DNA from 2 places in the Amycolatopsis sp. WAC 04169 genome. Region 2 is predicted to be linked to the other one. Evidence: riboswitches for the same ligand, from Rfam matches in the RefSeq annotation. Region 2 holds a riboswitch; the other holds the start of a gene.
The links. Region 2 has a riboswitch for cobalamin ahead of metE (5-methyltetrahydropteroyltriglutamate--homocysteine S-methyltransferase). Riboswitches for the same ligand answer to the same signal wherever they lie in the genome.
Positions count from the first base shown of each region.

Region 1: another riboswitch for cobalamin. It lies ahead of DMC61_RS10135 (prenyltransferase/squalene oxidase repeat-containing protein); the one in region 2 lies ahead of metE (5-methyltetrahydropteroyltriglutamate--homocysteine S-methyltransferase).

Region 1 covers NZ_QHJI01000004.1:185,937-195,105, forward strand. The annotation lists gene DMC61_RS10115 (energy-coupling factor transporter transmembrane component T) at 1-1,034, opposite strand, end outside; gene DMC61_RS10120 (ABC transporter substrate-binding protein) at 1,034-1,957, opposite strand; gene DMC61_RS10125 (flagellar hook-length control protein FliK) at 1,954-2,514, opposite strand; gene DMC61_RS10130 (hypothetical protein) at 2,511-4,955, opposite strand; cobalamin riboswitch at 5,045-5,112, opposite strand; cobalamin riboswitch at 5,206-5,355, shown strand; gene DMC61_RS10135 (prenyltransferase/squalene oxidase repeat-containing protein) at 5,387-6,394, shown strand; gene DMC61_RS42010 (LuxR family transcriptional regulator) at 6,771-9,137, opposite strand.
Region 2 covers NZ_QHJI01000002.1:280,486-289,654, forward strand. The annotation lists gene DMC61_RS06165 (enoyl-CoA hydratase-related protein) at 1-49, shown strand, start outside; gene DMC61_RS06170 (acetoacetate decarboxylase family protein) at 46-654, shown strand; gene DMC61_RS06175 (ribonucleoside-diphosphate reductase subunit alpha) at 877-3,858, shown strand; gene DMC61_RS06180 (ribonucleotide-diphosphate reductase subunit beta) at 3,930-5,006, shown strand; cobalamin riboswitch at 5,271-5,485, shown strand; gene metE (5-methyltetrahydropteroyltriglutamate--homocysteine S-methyltransferase) at 5,584-7,857, shown strand; gene DMC61_RS06190 (cytochrome P450) at 7,995-9,169, shown strand, end outside.

The DNA of each region.
Region 1 (9,169 bases), on a different contig from region 2:
AGCACCCCGAGCAACGGCACCCACGACAGCGACGGCCAGGACAGGCCGATCAGCGACGGGTTCATGTTCATCGGGTTCACCTCCGACGTCGTGAACAGGACGGCCGCGACGGCCATCCCGCTGAGGGCGACGACGATTTCCGGCGGTTGCCAGCGATCCGGCCGGTAACGGGTGCGCCGGACCCGCTTGCCCGCCGACCAGAACCCGATCAGACCGATGACGACCCCCGCGGAAAGCACCGGTGCGGCCAGGTATCGGGGCGTCGAACCGTCCAAAGTGGCGTAAACACCGACGCAGACGCCGAGCAGCCCGATGATCATCAGCGTTCCGGTGATCAGCCTGGCCCGCGCTTCGACCGCTCCCACGCGGCCGTAGCCGCGTGAGTCCATCGACGCGGCCAGCTGCAGCGAGCGGGAAAGCGCGTCCTCCAGCACCGGGATGAGGATGGTGTGCAGGGCCTTCACCTTCTTCTTCCCCGAACCGCCGCGCAGCCTGCGGGCCCGCCGGACCCGCAGCACGCTCTCGGCGAGCTGCGGGAACACCGACAGCGCGACGATCACCGCCGTGCCCACCTCGTACAGCGCCGGCGGCATCGCCTTGAGCAGCCGTTTCGGGTTCGCGAGCGCGTTGGCCGCGCCGAGACAGATCACCATCGTCGCCAGCCGCATCCCGTCGTAGAGCCCGCCCAGCAACGATTCCGCGGAGACGTCGCCGAAGAGCCGGATGCCCGCCGCCCATTCCGGCAGCGGGATCTCGGGCAGCCGCAGGATGATCGTGGATCCCTCCGCTCCGCCGAAAACGACGCGGAAGAACACGCGGATCGCGACGATGAACGCGCCGAGGTACAGGTAGAGCCGGAACGCCAGCGCCCACGGCGCCTCGCTCCGGCGGGCCACGACGACGTACCCCGCGACGGCCACGATGGTCAGCAGCAGCCACGGGTTCGTCGTGCGGGTCGCGGCGACGGCGAGTCCGAGCGCCCACACCCACCACGCGGCCGGATGCAGATCGCGCGGCAGGAAGTACGACGTCATCAGATTCCTTGTGCGCGTTTGCGTCTGCGTGCCATCAGGAATCCGGCCACGCACAGCGCGAGCACCGCGGCGCCCGCCGCCCAGGGCGCCCAGCCCGCCGCCCCGGACTCGCGTTCGATGACCGCGTTGACGTCTTCGGCGTTCTCGCCGCCGGTGAACGCGACGTTCAACGACGGGTCCTGCGCCTTCGGCCGCGCCGAAGCGCTCGGACGCGGCTTGGGCGGCGGCAGCGCGCCGGAACTCGGGCCCGCGGCCGGAACCTCTCCGGCCCCTGTCGTCGGCTGAGGTCCGTCGGCCTGCTGTCCGTTCCCCGACGGCGGTCGCTGCTGCCGCCCACCGGGGTCCCCGGTGACCGGCTTCGCCTCCTCGCGGGGCACACAGGGCTGGCTCTCGGTACCCGGCCGTACGGCGGAGACCCGCGGGACCGGGTTGCTCTGGGTGGTGGCGTTCAGGGAGAACGACCAGCCCTCGAAACCGCCCGGGATGAAGTCACGGTTCTTGACGCCCCACTGGCTGTAGTCCCAGGCGCAGTTGTTCGAGGCGTGCCAGTAGGACCAGTAGGCCTGTGCCGGTGGCGTGTCGACGCACGGCTCGCGGTAGTCACCGCGGCCTGTGATGGGGACGTTCTCGGCCGCGGACGGGCGGTTCTCGACCCGGCAGACGAACGACTCGCCCCAGCGCTGGACCCCGGCGATCTGGAAACCGGCGCCCTTGAGCGCGTCGAGCCCGGTGCCGCGGGTGCTCTGCGGATTGCACCGGACGATGGTGGTGCCGCCGAGCTGCTGGAAATCCACCACCACGGTGACCCCGGTGGCGTCCTTGCAGAACCCGGGATATCCCTTGCCCTGATCGACCGCGTGCGCGGACGGCGCCGTGGCGGCGATCAGGAAGACCGCCGCCACCACCGCAAGGACCCTTTTCACGGGATGGCCGGGTTCCTCGGCGTGACGCCGGGCGGCGGGTTGGTCGTCGCGGACTTGTTCAGCGAGAACGACCAGCCCTCGAACCCACCCGGGACCACGTTGCGGTTGAGCGCGCCCGAGCTGCTGTAGGTCCAGGTGGAACCGGAACCGTCGGCGTGCCAGTAACCCCAGTACGCGCCCGCGGGCGGGGTGGTGACGCACGCTTCCTTGTAGTTCGGGTTGGTCGTCAGCGGGAGCGTCTCCGTCGCCGACGGGCGACCTTCCAGACGGCAGACGAAAGCGAGCCCCCAGCGTGCGGTGCCGGCGACCGCGATCCCCGCGTCCTGCAACGCCTTGATCCCCGTGCGGGCGGTGCCCGGCGTGGCGTTGGGCGAGCAGCGGGTGATCGTCGGCGCGGCGAGCTCCTGGAAGTCGAGCACGACCGTGACCCCGGTGCGCGCGTCGGCGCCGGTGCAGATCCCGTTGTACCCCTTCGTGGTGTCGACCGCGTTCGCGGGTGCGGCGGACAGCCCGATCAGTCCGATGAGGACGGTCGTGACGGCGAGCAGTCTCTTCATGGTGTTACCCCCTTTTTCTTGGTGAAACGGCGAAGGACGAAGACAAGCGCGATCGCGGTGAGCAGGAGCAGCACGGCCAGCCCCGCGAGCCCCCAGACCACCCAGGCCGGCTGGTCGTCGGATTGGGCGGCGGCCAGCACCGGCGTCTCGGTGCCGGTGGTCAGCGGGAGCCGGATCGCGGGTGACAGCGGCGAATCCGCGGCGGTGAGCCAGGACCGGCCCGCGATCCCTTGAGCGGCGGCCGAACTGGTGGGGAGATCGGTCTCGCCGCCGGATGCCTTGGCGAACCCGCCGTCCGCCTGGACGAGCTTGCCCAGCGAGCGCGCGGTTCCGCTCGCGTCGAGCCCGGCGGTCTGCCGCGCGGCGGCGACGGCGGCGCTGAGCGCGACGTCCGTCGCGCCGCCTTCCCCGGTCACCAAACCTTCGGCGGTGGGCCGGACGCCGAGCGCGCCCACCGCGGAGACGAACGCCGACACACGCCGCTCGGTCCAGGCGTCCGGGCGTCTGGTCGGCGGCGCGGTGTCCGTATGCGGACGGGCGACCAGCGCGGTGACCGCGGCGGCCGTCGCGGCGAGATCACCGGAACCGCATTCCGCGGTGTCGAGGTGCTTCGGGAAGGTTCCGTCCGCGCATTGGCGGGAAAGGAGCAGTTCGATCGCGGGGCCGGGATCGGCGGCGGTGGCGAGCACCGCCCAAGCGTGCCGCTCGACCGTCCGATCGGCGTCGGCGAACGATCCGGTGTCGGTGAATTCCCCGTCGGCACCGCGCAGTTTCACCAGATCGGCACGCAACGGACCGGCGGCGTCCGACTTCGAGAATTCGGCGACGAGCACGAGTTTCGCGAGCGGTTCGGCGTACGCCGCCTCGCCCTGCTCGTACGGCGCGCCGTGGGCGTAGGCCTGGACGGATTCCGGCTTCAGAAGGAATTGTGAAGCGCGGGCGACCGAATCCGGCTGCTGGTCCAGCGCCCGCAAGGCCAGCACCACATCGGCGGTGGCGTCGTAGTCGACGTAGGTCTTGCCGTCCTCGGTGACCTCCACGTGGTCGCCGCCGACGAGCCGGTTCGTCAGGTAGGCACCGAGGCGGGCGGCCGGGGTCGCGGCGACGGGGGTGGTGATCGCCGCTACCGTCGATACCCGGGCGCCGGTGGAGGCCCTGGGAGTGACGAATTTCTTGGGTTTCGGAGCAGGCTTGTGCGGCTGCGTCGTCGGGGCCGGGGTTTCCGGGACTCCGGTGGCCGGCGGCACGGTTTCGCCCTTCGCGAGCGCGTAGAAGCCGACCTGCGACAACCCGAGCGAAGCCTGGGCACTCGCGCGGATCCAGGTGTCGGCGCCGCTGATACCGGAGGAGCGGGCGGCTTCGTAGGAAGCCGGGTCGTAGGCGATCGCGCCGAGTTCGCCCGCGAGCTTGTTCCCGGCATCGGCCGCGGCGTTCGCCTGCGCGGATTTGAGGTACCGCACGCCCTTGTCCACCGCCGTGTCCGCGCCGCCGGTGTCGACGAGCGCTTGGACGATCAGGCCGGTGCTGTTGGTGTTCGGCGCCTCGGTGCCGACACCGCCGCCCCAGCCGCCGCCGGGCTTCTGGTTCGCCTTGAGCCAGGAGACGGTCTTGGCGATCGGGGCGTCGAGACCGGCCGCGCCCGCCTTCTTCGCGGCCAGCAGCGCCGAGAGGGCGAGGCCGGTGGCGTCCCCGTCGGTCGGGGAAAGGCCGAGTGGTTTGCCCTCGTCACAGGTCGAGACCTTGCGGCCGTCCGGGGTGACGTGGTCGCCGGTCTCCTTCGTCGGGATGTAGGAGAAGAGGACGCGGAAGTAGCCCTCGGAACACTGCTGGGTCAGCAGTTTGTCGATGGCGAGCCGGTCGTTCGCGCCCGCGGCGGCGAGGCCGATCACCCCGAGCGCCTGGCCGAACATGTTCGCGTTGTTGCTCACCGCGTCGGCGAGCGCGGGATCCTTCGAGTAGTCGCTGATCCGGCCCTTGTCGGGGCCTTTGCGCATGATCGCGCCCTGGGTTTCGGCGACCAGGTCGTAGCCGTCGAAGGCCCGGGGGTTCCGGCCGGAGACCTGGGCGGCGACCAGCGTCTTCGCCACGGCGCCGCCGACGACGATCTTGTCGTAGCCGGCACCGGGAGCGAGCCCGTCCCAGGTGAAGTAGTCGGTGGCGTGGCCCTGGTCGTCGAGGAACTTCACGATCGGCTCGGCCCGCGCGCCCTCGCCCGCGGCGTGCATCGCGAAGAGCACGTCGAGCATCAGGCCGTGGTCGGGCAGCGAGCCGCCGCTGGGGTTGTCGAGCGTGCCGTCCGGCTTCAGCTTCGTCGCGAGCCAGCGGGAATTCGCCTTCGCCGCGCCGGGATCGTTCGCGGCCGTCGCCGTCCCGGCGAGCGGTGCGGCGATCAGGGCGGCACCGACGGCGAACGCCGACGCGGCCAGGTACCCGCGGCGCATGTCTCCTCCTTGCGGCATGGCGGAGGACAGCGCGGGACGCCGCGGTCACCCCTGTTTATCGCGACAGTGGTTCGTTCATCCGCCCGTTCGGTATCCCGGCTTGCCCCTGCGAAGGGCCCACGGTTGCGCGACAGCGCCGGATTTCGACCGGCTTCCCCGTCACGGGCGGCGGTGTTCTGTTGTGGAGCCAGCCGAGGTTAACACCCGTTCACCTCCGGCAGGTACCGCTGACCAGGTCGGTTGCCAGGATCACATCGGCACCCGGCGGTATCCCGCGTTCGACCGGGGTGAGAGTCTTCTCGCGCGGTCGTGGGGGAAGTCCGGTGAGAGTCCGGCGCTGTCCCGCAACGGTGTGCCTTCCAGGCGAGCCCGGTCACCCATGTCGCGCTATGTCACCGACTCCTGTCGTGGAAATGCGGGAAAGGGTTCTCATGAGACGTTTGGTTTACGCTGTCGCCCTGCTGTGCGGCATCGGGCTGGTCGCCGCTCCGCCGGCGGCCGCGGCCACCCACAACAAGGCCGATGCCGCTGCGGGCTGGCTCGCCAGGCAGATGACCGACGGCGAACGGTTCGAGGCCGACTTCGGCGGCCAGAAGTTCCCGGACCAGGGCCTGACGATCGACGCGATCTTCGCGTTCGCCGCGGCCGGGGTGTCGGACACGAACGCGGGCAAGGCGATCGCCTGGCTCGCGAAACCGGAGATCACCACCGCCTACGTCGGCGGCGGCACCGAGTCCTACGCGGGCGCGCACGCCAAACTGATGCTCGCCGCGCAGATCCGGAGCAAGGATCCGGCGTCGTTCGGCGGCGTCGACCTGAAGGCTGGCCTGCTCTCGCTGCTCACGCCGTCCGGCCGGTTCTCCGACCGCTCCGAATACGGCGACTACTCCAACGCCCTCACGCAGTCGCTCGCCCTGCTGGCGCTGGACCGTACGCCCGGCGGCGCCCCGGCTCCGGCCGTGACGTTCCTCGCGGGCACCCAGTGCGCGGACGGCGGTTTCCCGCAGAACTTCGGCGAAGCGACGTGCACGAGCGACGTCGACGCGACCGCGACGGTCGTCCAGGCCTTGCGCGCCGTCGGTGACCCGGTGAACGCCCGCGAGGGCATCTCGTGGCTGGTCACGAAGCAGCACGCGAACGGCGGCTTCGGCTTCGGCACGAACGCGCCCAACGCCAACAGCACCGGCCTCGCCGCGGAAGCGCTGGCCGGTCACCGTCCCGCCGCCGCGGGCAAGGCGCGGGAATTCCTGCGCTCACTGCAGACCGGCTGCGCCGGCGCCGAGCCGGACCGCGGCGCGATCGCCTACGACGCCACCGGTCTGAACCCGACAACCGCCCCGCGCGCGACCGCACAGGCGATCCTGGGCCTGGCCAGGGTTCCGTTGAGCGACCTGCACGGCGGCGGACGTCCGCAGGCGCCGGTACTCGCCTGCCCGTAACGCCACCTCGTGACCAGTAGGGACAGTTCCGACCGTCCCTCTACTGGACGTCTTGCGTGACTGGATGGACGACACACGTGATCAGACGGACGACACGCGTGTCTGGGCGGACGACTCGCGGCGGAGGCTTCGCCGTGGTCGTGTCGTCCATCCGGTCACGCGTGTCGTCCGTCTGATCACACCTGCCGTCCGTTCGATCACGCGAAGCCGCCGTTCGGTACAGGTGGTCGCGAGTGGCGGAAGCCCAGGGCGCGGCGTGAGCGAAGGCGTAACTCGCGTGATCAGGGACGTGACTCACGTGATTGGAGGCGGAACTCGAGTGTTACGCCTCCAATCACGCGAGTCGCGCCTTCGATCACGTGAGTGACGGGCGGCGTCACTCGCCGGCGGCGACACGGCGCGCGAGTTCCACGCGGGACCGCACCCCCAGTGCGGTGAATATGTTCCGCAGGTGGTGGTCCACCGTCCGGTGGCTGATCACCAGCCGCCGCGCGATCTCCTTGTTCGTCTCCCCCGCCGCCACCAGCCGGGTGATGGCGTCCTGTTGCGGGGTGAGGCCGGCGAGCGACCGGTGCGGTACGTCGACGGTCTCGCCCGCCGCCCGCAGCCCGGCCCGGGCCCGTTCGGCGAACCGGGTGGCGCCGACGTTTTCGAAGCCACGCAAGGCATCGCGGAACTGGTCGCGGGCGTCGCGGGTCCGGCGATGGCGTCGCAGCAGGGTGGCGTACGCGAACCTGGTCCTGGCGAGTTCCACCGCGCCGCCCGCCCGCCGGTGCGCCTCGACGGCCAGCCGGAAACGCCGTTCCGCCACGCCGGGATCCGACGCCATCAGCGCGTGACAGCGGTGGCTCAGCGCGAGCCAGCAGGGCTCCGCCCCGGCCAGGGTCCAGCGGTCGAACACCTCCAGCGCGGCACGGGCGCGTTCAGGACGCCCGGTGCTGACGGCCGCCTCGACGAGTTGCGGAGTGGCCAGCACGCGGATCACCGGCTGGTCGCCGGAGACGCCCGAAGCGAGATCTTCGAGCCTGCTCAGCGCGTCGTCGGGCCGGTCCTCGGCCAGGTCCAGGCACGCGTACGCCCACGCGGCGACGGCGGCGGGCCTGCCGAGGCCGCGTTCGGCGATGCCCTCGGCCGCCTCGTCGAGTTCCGGCGCCCGGTCGCCGAGGAGCGCGGCGGCCAGCCCCAGCAGCGTCAGATGTTCCATCCGCAGGTTGTGCGGCGCGTGCAGGCCGTCGCGGGACGCCGCCCGCGCACAGGGGATCCGGTCGAGCGCGATGGCCGAAAGCGAAAGGTAGACCAGCGCCCACGGCAGTTCCGCGTGCCGTTTGCCGAGCCGCGCGCGGCCCACCGCGGCCGCCGCGTACTCGTGCGCCTGTTCGGCGTGCCCGCGGGCGAAGGCCGCTTCGGCGGCCCAGACGGCTCCGGCGACGTCGGTGTCTGCCATCCCCTTGGCGACGGCTTCCTCCAGCGGAGCGACGGCGTCGTCGTGACGTCCCTCGTAAACCGAGGTCAACCCACGGAAGTGCGCGAACGCCAGCCCTTCACCGGCCGGGACCGTCCGCGCGAGGGCCCGGTAGCCACCCAGGTCGCCGCCGAGCCTCCGCGCCTCGCCCGCCAGCAGGAGCGCGGCGGCCGGATCGGGCAGCAGCCGCGCCGCCGTGCCGAGTTCGTGGGTGGCGACGGCGGGATCGCCGTCGCGCAGCTCGATCTCCCCGTGCAGCAACGCGACCGCACCCGGTTCGGCGTCGGCCCTCGACAGCAGCAGCCGCGCCCATCCCGGTCTGCCCGCCTGCCAGGCCGCGTCCGCCGCCGCCAGCAATCGGGCCGCCCGCGCGCCCGGATCAGCGGTCAGCGCGGCGGCGCGTTCGAGATGCCGCGCCGCCGCCGCGTGATCCGCCGCGGATGCCGTGGCGAGCGCGTCCGCGAGTGGCTCGGACGGCGTGGCCGTCGCCATCGCGCGATGCCAGAGCGCGTCCGGTCCCTCCTCGACGGAGGCCAGCCGCGCGTGCGCCGCACGGCGGTCGGCCGGTGACGCCGCCGCGTACCAAGTCGCCTTCCGCGCGGAAAAGTCCATGCAGGTGCCGAGAAACCGCAGACGCTCGTCGAGCGGCATCGCGTCGAGCTCGGCCGTGTACCGAGGCAGGCGGTCCCGCAGGATCGGCGAAACCGGCTCCCGTCCTGCCGCCTGCGCGGGCGTCAGCGAGGCCGCCAGCGCGACCAGGTCGGCAGGATTCCCGTCGCCCAGCTCGACCAGCTGCGGCCGGACACCGGCGGGCACACCACGGTCGCGCAGCACCTGATCGGCGGCGGATTCGCTCAACGGTGGCAGCTCGACGGAGTCGAACTCGTCCGACCCGGATCGCGACGCGAGCACCATCCCGACCGACGCGCCCGCCAAACGCCGGGCGGCGAAACCCAGTGCCGCCAAGGACTCCGGGTCGATCCAGTGCGCGTCGTCGACCCAGCAGATCGTCGGAGCCGAGACGGCGCCGAGCCGGTCTCGCGCTTCCGCGCCGCTGGAGACCGACGCGCCGAACATCCGCTGCAGGGCGCCGTACGGCAGCGTGCTTTCCGCCCGCAGACCCCGTACTCCGACGAGCCGGACGCCGAGGGTGGCACGCAGCTCGGCGAGCAGAGCCGACTTGCCCAGGCCCTCGGTGCCGCGGATCAGCACCGCGCGCCCGGCGGCCGAGCGCAGCCCACCGAAGAGGTCGTCCCTGCCCCGCAACGGGTACACAGGCATCCGCGCCTCCTCGAGATCCCTCTCGATGAAAC
Region 2 (9,169 bases):
GCGCGTCGACACCGACCAGCCCGACTACCTGCCGTGGCTGAACCAGTGACCGCCTATCCCCCGGAACCCTGGAACCTGGCGGGTCAGGCGTACCTGTCGATCTGGCGTGTCCCGGTGAGCGGACTGCCCGCACTGCCCGGCGGTGTCGAGCCGATCGTGGTCGGCGGCCGCGCCCAGTTGTTCACCGCCTGGATCGACTACCAGGAGCCCGGGCAGCTCCAGTACCACGAGCTGCTGGCGACGGTCGCGGTCCGCGGCGAGCGCCTCTCCAGCTCCATCACCGACATCTGGGTCGACAGCGAGGTCTCGCTCGCCGGCGGGCGGGCGTTGTGGGGCATCCCCAAGGATCTCGCGGCGCTCGACTTCGCCCACGGGCGGACCTTCACCGCCTCGGCGGCCACCCAGGAAGACTGGATCGCGACGGCGGCCTTCACGCCTCGCCCGAGCCTCCCGGTGCGGATGCCCGCGGCCTTCGACGTCGTCCAAATACTGGACGGCCGTCTCAAAAGAAGCCCCGTCCGGGCGAAGGCGCGGCCTTGTCCGGCGGCCGCGGACTGGCGGATCAACGAGTCCGGGCCGTTCGGCTTCCTTGCCGGTCAGCGGCCCGTCCTGAGCGCCTGCCTGCGCGATTTCAAGATCGTCTTCGGCGGTTGACCAGCCGCTCAGCGTGATCGTCTAACCCGCCAGGGTGAGCCGACGACACGCCACCCATTGGGGCACGTGCAGCCTCCGACCCCTACATGTAGTCTCTGGGAACCGGCACCGCCCAGCGACGGGGAGACCGCTCGGGAGCGGTGGTCGGGCAGCTTTGTGAACCTGCAGCGCACGGCCTTGTGAGGCCTTGTGGTGCTTCGACGCGCCCTTTTGGAGTGACGCATGTCAGTGGAAACCGGTCAGCGGCCGCCCTCGTCTTCGGACACCACGCCCGCGACCGTGCGAGTCATCCGGCGGGACGGCAGCGTGTCCCCCTTCGACGCGAACAAGATCTCGGTCGCCGTGACCAAGGCCTTCCTCGCCGTCGAGGGCGGTGACGCGGCCGCCTCGTCGCGGATCCACCACCTGGTCAAGGAACTGACCGAGCAGATCGAGACCACCCTGCTCCGCCACGCCGGTCCCGAGACCGCGCTGCACATCGAGCAGATCCAGGACATCGTCGAGCTCGCGCTCATGCGCGGCGAGCACCACAAGGTCGCCCGCGCGTACGTCCTGTACCGCGAGGAGCGCGCGAAGGCCCGTGAGGCCGAGAAGCCCGCGTCGTCCGACGTCGCCATCAGCGTCAAGGCGGCCGACGGCTCGCTCCGCCCGCTCGACTGGGCCCGCGTCGCGCACGTCGTCGGCGAGGCCGTCGCCGGTCTCGACGACGTCTCGGCCGAGCCGGTGCTGGCCGAGGCCAAGCGCAACCTCTACGACGGCATCAGCGCCGACGAGCTCGCCCTCGCGCAGATCATGGCCGCGCGCGTGCTCGTCGAGCAGGAGCCGAACTACTCCTACGTCAGCGCCCGGCTGCTCGCGGACAAGCTCCGCGGCGAGGCGCTCAGCTACCTCGCGGGCTTGCCGCAGCAGGCCAGCCAGGACGAGATGACCACCCGGTACCCGCAGTACTTCCGGGACTACCTCAAGCGCGCCGTCGAGCTGGAGCTGGTCAACCCCGAGTTGCAGGCCTTCGACCTCGACAAGATCACCGCGGCCATCCGCGCCGAGCGCGACCTCGACTTCGGCTTCCTCGGCCTGCAGACCCTGTACGACCGGTACTTCCAGCACCACGACGGGGTCCGTTTCGAGCTGCCGCAGGCGTTCTTCATGCGCGTCGCGATGGGTCTGGCGATCCGCGAGGACGACCGTGAGGCTCGCGCCATCGAGTTCTACGAGCTGCTCTCGACGTTCCACTTCATGGCGTCCACCCCGACGCTGTTCAACTCGGGCACCACGCGCCCGCAGCTGTCGTCCTGCTTCCTGACCACGGTCGACGACGACCTGGACTCGATCTTCCAGGCGTACAAGAACAACGCGCTGCTGGCGAAGTACTCGGGCGGTCTCGGCAACGACTGGACCCCGGTCCGCGGCCTCGGCGCGCACATCAAGGGCACCAACGGCCAGTCGCAGGGTGTCGTGCCGTTCCTCAAGATCGCCAACGACACCGCGGTCGCGGTGAACCAGGGCGGCAAGCGCAAGGGCGCGGCGTGCGCGTACCTCGAGACCTGGCACGTGGACATCGAGGAATTCCTCGACCTGCGCAAGAACACCGGTGACGACCGTCGTCGTACGCACGACATGAACACCGCGAACTGGGTGCCGGACGAGTTCCTGCGCCGCGTCGAGGCCGACGCGCAGTGGACGCTGTTCTCGCCGAACGAGACCCCGGACCTGCACGACCTCTACGGCAACGCGTTCGCCGAGCGCTACCGCGAGTACGAGGCCGCCGCCGAACGCGGTGAGCTCAAGGTGTTCCGCAAGGTCCGCGCGGTCGACCTGTGGCGCCGCATGCTGACCATGCTGTTCGAGACCGGCCACCCGTGGATCACCTTCAAGGACCCGTGCAACCTGCGTTCGCCGCAGCAGCACGTGGGTGTCGTGCACTCGTCCAACCTGTGCACCGAGATCACCCTGAACACCACCACCGACGAGGTCGCGGTCTGCAACCTCGGCTCGGTGAACCTGCTCAAGCACGTCACCCCCGAGGGCCTGGACACCAAGCGCCTCGAGAAGACCGTGCGCACCGCGGTCCGCATGCTCGACAACGTGATCGACATCAACTTCTACACGATCCCGGAGGCGCGCCGCTCCAACCTGCGCCACCGCCCGATCGGCCTCGGCCTGATGGGCTTCCAGGACGCGCTGTTCGAGATCGGTGTCCCGCTGTCCTCGGACGAGGCCGTGCAGTTCGCGGACACCAGCATGGAGCACATCAGCTACTACGCGATCTCGGCCTCGACCGACCTCGCGGAGGAGCGCGGCCAGTACCAGACGTTCGAGGGTTCCTTGTGGAGCAAGGGAATCCTGCCGATCGACTCGATGCAGCTCTTGATCGACGCCCGCCAGGGCGACGCGCTCGACGTCGACACCTCGTCCACTTTGGACTGGGCGCCGCTGCGCGAGCGGGTCAAGACCGTCGGTATGCGCAACTCCAACGTGATGGCGATCGCGCCGACCGCGACGATCTCCAACATCTGCGGCGTCGGGCAGTCGATCGAGCCGCTGTTCCAGAACCTGTTCGTCAAGTCGAACATGTCCGGTGACTTCACCGTGGTGAACCCGCACCTGGTCCGCTCGCTCAAGGAGCGCGGGCTGTGGGACGAGGTCATGGTGTCGGACCTGAAGTACTTCGACGGCAGCCTCGGCCAGATCGACCGCGTGCCGGACGACCTGAAGGCGCTGTACGCGACCGCGTTCGAGATCGAGTCCAAGTGGCTGGTGGACGCCGGTTCGCGTCGGCAGAAGTGGATCGACCAGGCGCAGTCGCTGAACCTGTACATCGCGGCGCCCAGCGGCCGCAAGCTCGACGAGCTGTACCGCTACGCCTGGCACAAGGGCCTCAAGACCACGTACTACCTGCGGGCCCGGTCCGCGACGCACGTGGAGAAGAGCACCCTGCGCGGCACCGACGGCAAGCTGAACGCGGTCTCGGCCACCCCGGCCCCCGCCGCACCCGCTTCGCCGAAGCCCGCCGCCGCCCCGGCTCCCGCCGCTTCGCCCGCTCCGTCGGCTTCCGCCGCGGTCCCGGCCGTGCCGGTGACCGCTCCCGCCCCGGCCGCCAAGCCGGAGCCGAAGGAGATGCCGAAGGTCTCGGACGTCGACTTCGTCGCCACCGAAGGCGCCGCCTGCCGGATCGACGACCCCGACTGCGAAGCCTGCCAGTAACGACATCCTCGTGAGTGGTAAGGACGGTTCTAACCGTCCTTACCACTCACGACCCCCTCTTGGAGCTCTTTATGACAACCTTTGACGCCTCCACCGACGCCACGGGCCTCGGTGAGATCGAAGTCGGCGCCGCCCGCATCAACGTCGACGACAAGCGGATGATCAACGCCCGCGCCGACGTCAACCAGCTGCTGCCGATGAAGTACACCTGGGCGTGGGAGAAGTACCTCGCCGGCTGCAACAACCACTGGATGCCGACCGAGGTCGCCATGCAGGCCGACATCGCGCTGTGGAAGTCGCCCGACGGTCTCACCGAGGACGAGCGCACCATGCTCAAGCGCAACCTCGGCTTCTTCGCCACCGCCGAGTCGCTGGTGGCCAACAACATCGTGCTCGCGGTGTACCGGCAGATCACGAACCCCGAATGCCGCCAGTACCTGCTGCGCCAGGCGTTCGAGGAGGCCGTGCACACGCACACCTTCCAGTACATCTGCGAGAGCCTCGGCCTGGTCGAGGGCGAGCTGTTCAACATGTACCGCGAGGTCCCGTCCATCTCGGACAAGGACGCGTGGGCGTTGAAGTACACGCAGAACCTGGAGAACCCGGACTTCGAGACCGGCACCCCGGAAGCCGACCAGAACTTCCTGCGTGACCTCGTCGCGTTCTACGTGATCTTCGAGGGCATGTGGTTCTACACCGGTTTCGCGCAGATCCTCTCGCTCGGCCGCCGGAACAAGATGATCGGCATCGCCGAGCAGTACCAGTACATCCTGCGCGACGAGTCGATCCACCTGAACTTCGGCATCGACTGCATCAACCAGATCAAGATCGAGAACCCGCACCTGTGGACCGAGGAGTTCCAGGCGGAGATCCGGACGATGCTGACCGAGGCGTGCGAGCTCGAGGTCGCCTACGCCCGCGACACCATGCCGCGCGGCATGCTCGGGCTCTCGGCCGAGCTGATCGAGCAGTACATGCACTTCATCACCGACCGGCGGGCCCAGCAGATCGGCCTCGCGCCGATCTTCGGCGAGACCGAGAACCCGTTCCCGTGGATGTCGGAGGCGATGGACCTCAAGAAGGAGAAGAACTTCTTCGAGACCCGCGTCATCGAGTACCAGTCCGGCGGCGCCCTCGACTGGGACTGACCCCGACCTCGTAACTCGCGTGTTCGAATCGCGAACTCGCGTGATCAGACACGTAACTCGCGTGATTGAACGGCGAACTCGCGTGACCAGACGGACGACACGCCGGGCGGCCTCCGCCCGGCGTGTTCCGTCTCCAGACACGCGAGTTACGCCTTCGATCACGCGAGTTCGCCGTTCAATCACGCGAGTCGTCCATCCGATCACGCGTGGCGTCCGGTTCGTCACATGTCCAGCGGGCCACTGGCGCCCCTCGGTACGCTCCGGAGTGCTACTGGTTCACCCGGCCTCCCAGGCCGGGCGAGGTAACAGGGAACCCGGTGCGAATCCGGGACTGCCCCGCAGCGGTATGTGGGAACGAAAGCCGTCACCGTGCGAGACACGGTAAAGCACTGGGACACGGCGTCCCGGGAAGCGACGGCCGGTAGGAGCGAGCGAGTCGCCCACGAGTCCGAAGACCTGCCCGTGGTACGCGCGCCGACGGCGTGCGTGAGTCCGGGCCTCGTGGGATGGGCACGACCGAACGGCGGTCACTCCTGCGCGCTCCGGGCTCGCCCGACAAGCTCGCGAGGAGAGAGCTGTGACCGAAATCGGCACGACAGTGCTGGGCTACCCCCGGATCGGACCGGACCGGGAACTCAAGCGTTCACTCGAACGCTTCTGGGCGGGCAAGATCGACGAGGCCGAACTGCTCGGCACCGGCCGCGCGCTGCGCACCCGCACCTGGCGGGAGCTCAAGGACGCGGGGCTGGATTCCGTCCCCTCCAACACGTTCTCCCATTACGACCAGGTGCTCGACACCGCCGAGCTGTTCGGAGCGCTGCCGGAGCGCTTCACCACGCTCGGCCTCTCGCCGCTCGACACCTACTTCGCCGCCGCACGCGGGGTGCAGGACGCGCCGGCGATGGAGATGACGAAGTGGTTCGACACGAACTACCACTACATCGTCCCCGAACTCGGCCCGGACACGACGTTCTCGCTCACCGGCACCAAGCCGCTCGACGAGTACCGCGAAGCCCGCGCGATCGGCGTCGAGACCCGGCCGGTGCTCGTGGGTCCGGTGACGTTCCTGCTGCTCGCGAAGCCGGCCGAGACGGCTCCGGAGGGCTTCCGTCCGCTGGAACTGCTCGACAACCTTCTCGACGGCTACGTCGAACTACTGCGTCGTCTGCACGACGAAGGCGTCGAGTGGGTCCAGTTCGACGAGCCCGCCTTCGCCGCGGACCGCAGCGAGCGGGAGCTCAACGCGCTCATCCGCGCCTACCACCGGCTCGCGAAGGAGACCGCGCGGCCGAAGATCCTGGTCGCCGGGTACTTCGGCGGGCTCGGACGCGGCCTCGGTGTGCTCGCCCGCTCCCCGATCGACGCCATCGCCGTCGATCTCGTCACCGATGAGTCCTTTGTGGACGCCGTCGCCGCCGAACCCGCCTTGCGGGACAAGGAAGTGCTGGCCGGCGTGGTCGACGGGCGCAACGTCTGGCGCACGGATCCGACCCGCGCGCTCAGCCGGGCGGCGATGGTGCTGGGCACCGCGAAGTCGGTCAGCGTGTCGACGTCCTGCTCGCTGCTGCACGTGCCCTACGACGTCGAACGGGAGGACGGACTTCACCCGCGGCTGAAGGGCTGGCTCGCTTTCGCCAGGCAGAAGGTCGACGAGGTCGTCCTGCTCGGGCGCGCGTTGAAGGAAGAAGGTGTCGACCTCTCCGCCGCGCGTGCCGCCGCCACGGATCGCGCGACGGCGGCCGACCTGGCCGACAGCGGGGTCCGCGCCCGGCTGGAGGCGTTGCGGCCGGAGGACACTGTCCGCTCCCCCTATGCCCGGCGCGCGGTGGCCCAGCAGGCCGCGCTGAAGCTGCCGCCGTTGCCGAGCACGACGATCGGCTCGTTCCCGCAGACCACCGAAGTCCGCAAGGCGCGGGCGGCGCACAAGGCGGGTTCGCTGGACGACCCGGGCTACGAAGCCGCGATGAAGGCCGAGATCCAGCGTGTCATCCGGCTGCAGGAAGACCTCGGCCTCGACGTGCTGGTGCACGGCGAGCCCGAGCGCAACGACATGGTGCAGTACTTCGCCGAGCGGCTGGCCGGTTTCGCGGCCACCGACTTCGGCTGGGTGCAGTCCTACGGTTCGCGCTGCGTCCGGCCGCCGATCCTGTACGGCGACGTCTCGCGTCCGGAACCGATGACCGTCGAATGGGCGCGCTACGCGCAGGGCCTGACCGGCAAACCCGTCAAGGGCATGCTGACCGGGCCGGTGACGATCCTGGCGTGGTCGTTCGTCCGCGACGATCAGCCGCTGGGCGAGACCGCCCGTCAGGTGGCGCTGGCCATCCGCGACGAGGTGCACGACCTGCAGGAGGCGGGCATCCGCGTCATCCAGGTGGATGAGCCGGCTCTGCGGGAACTGTTGCCCCTGCGTGCGACGGCGCACGAGGCGTACTTCGCGTGGGCGGTTTCGTCGTTCCGGCTGGCGACTTCCGGGATCGACGACGCCACGCAGATCCACACGCATATGTGCTACTCGGAGTTCGGTGACGTGGTCAAGGCGATCGACGCGCTCGACGCCGACGTCACCAGCATCGAGGCCGCGCGGTCGAAGATGGAGGTCGTCACCGACCTCGGCGCGGCGGGCTTCGGCCGCGGTGTCGGGCCGGGCGTGTACGACATCCACTCGCCGCGTGTCCCCGGCGTCGACGAGGTCGCCGGCCTGCTGCGGACCGCCGTCGGCGCCGTGCCCGCCGAGCGGATCTGGGTCAACCCGGACTGCGGCCTGAAGACCCGCGGCTACGCCGAGGTCGAACCGGCCCTGCGGAACCTCGTCGCCGCGGCCCACACGGTGCGCTCCGAACTGGCCTGATCAGTACATGAAGGCCCCCTTCCTGTACCTAGGCGCAAGGAAGGGGGCCTTCATGTACTTCCGCCGAGGTATTGTCAACGCGTCAATAAGGGTGCGATGGTGGAGCGGTAACCGGTCTCAGCGGGGAGATGGTCACCATGGCGAACACCGTCGAAAAGGTCACCGGGGCGCTGCGCGAGCGCGTTCCGCCGCTCACCTCGATCCCCCTGCCGCGTTCGGTCGACCAGCGCTGGCTCGGCGCGACCTGGCCGGTCCGCGAACTCGCGCCCGCCCCGCCGGGTCTCAAACCCGTCCTCGGCGACGAGGGTCCGCCGGTCATCGGGCACGCGCTGGACTTCATGCGCTTCGGCATCGAGTTCGGCCTCAAACGCTACGAGACCTACGGGCCGGTGTCGTGGATGGGCGCGTTCGGGCGCCGCATCGTCGCGCTCACCGGTCCGGAGGCCACCCAGATCGCGTTGGTGAACAAGGACAAGGCCTTCTCCCAGGAGGGCTGGAAGTTCTTCATCGAGCAGTTCTTCGACCGCGGCCTGATGCTGCTCGACTTCGGCGAGCACCATCTGCACCGCCGGATCATGCAGGCGGCGTTCACCCGGCAGCGGCTCACCGGTTACGTCGACCAGATGGGACCGGCCCTGCGCGACGGCATCGCCGCGTGGGCGGACCGGCCGAACCCGCGGATCTACTGGTCACTCAAGCAACTCACGCTCGACGTCGCGACACGCGTGTTCATGGGCATGAAGTCCGGCGACGACGCGGCCGCGATCAACCGCGCGTTCGTGAACTCCGTGCGCGCGGGCACGGCCATCGTGCGGTTCCCCGTTCCCGGCGGCCGCTGGGCGGCGGGCCTGCACGGCCGCAAGGTCCTCGAACGCTACTTTTCGGCGAACCTGCCCGCGAAACGCGCGAGCGACGGCGACGACCTCTTCACCGCGTTGTGCCACGCCACCACCGAAGACGGCGACCGCTTCACCGACGCCGACGTCGTCAACCACATGATCTTCCTGATGATGGCCGCGCACGACACGTCGACCATCACCAGCGCCGCCGCCGTCTATCACCTCGCCAAGAACCCCGAATGGCAGGAACGCGCGCGCCGGGAATCGCTCGCGCTCGGCGACGACGTGCCGGACATCGAGGCGCTGGAGACCCTGACGACGCTGGATCTGGTGATCAAGGAAGCCCTGCGGCTGGTGGCCCCAGTGCCCTCGCTGACCAGGAAGACGGTGAAGGACACCGAGGTCCTCGGTCATTTCATTCCCGAAGGGACACTCGTCGGGGTTTCCCCCACCTACAACCACTTCTCGCCGGA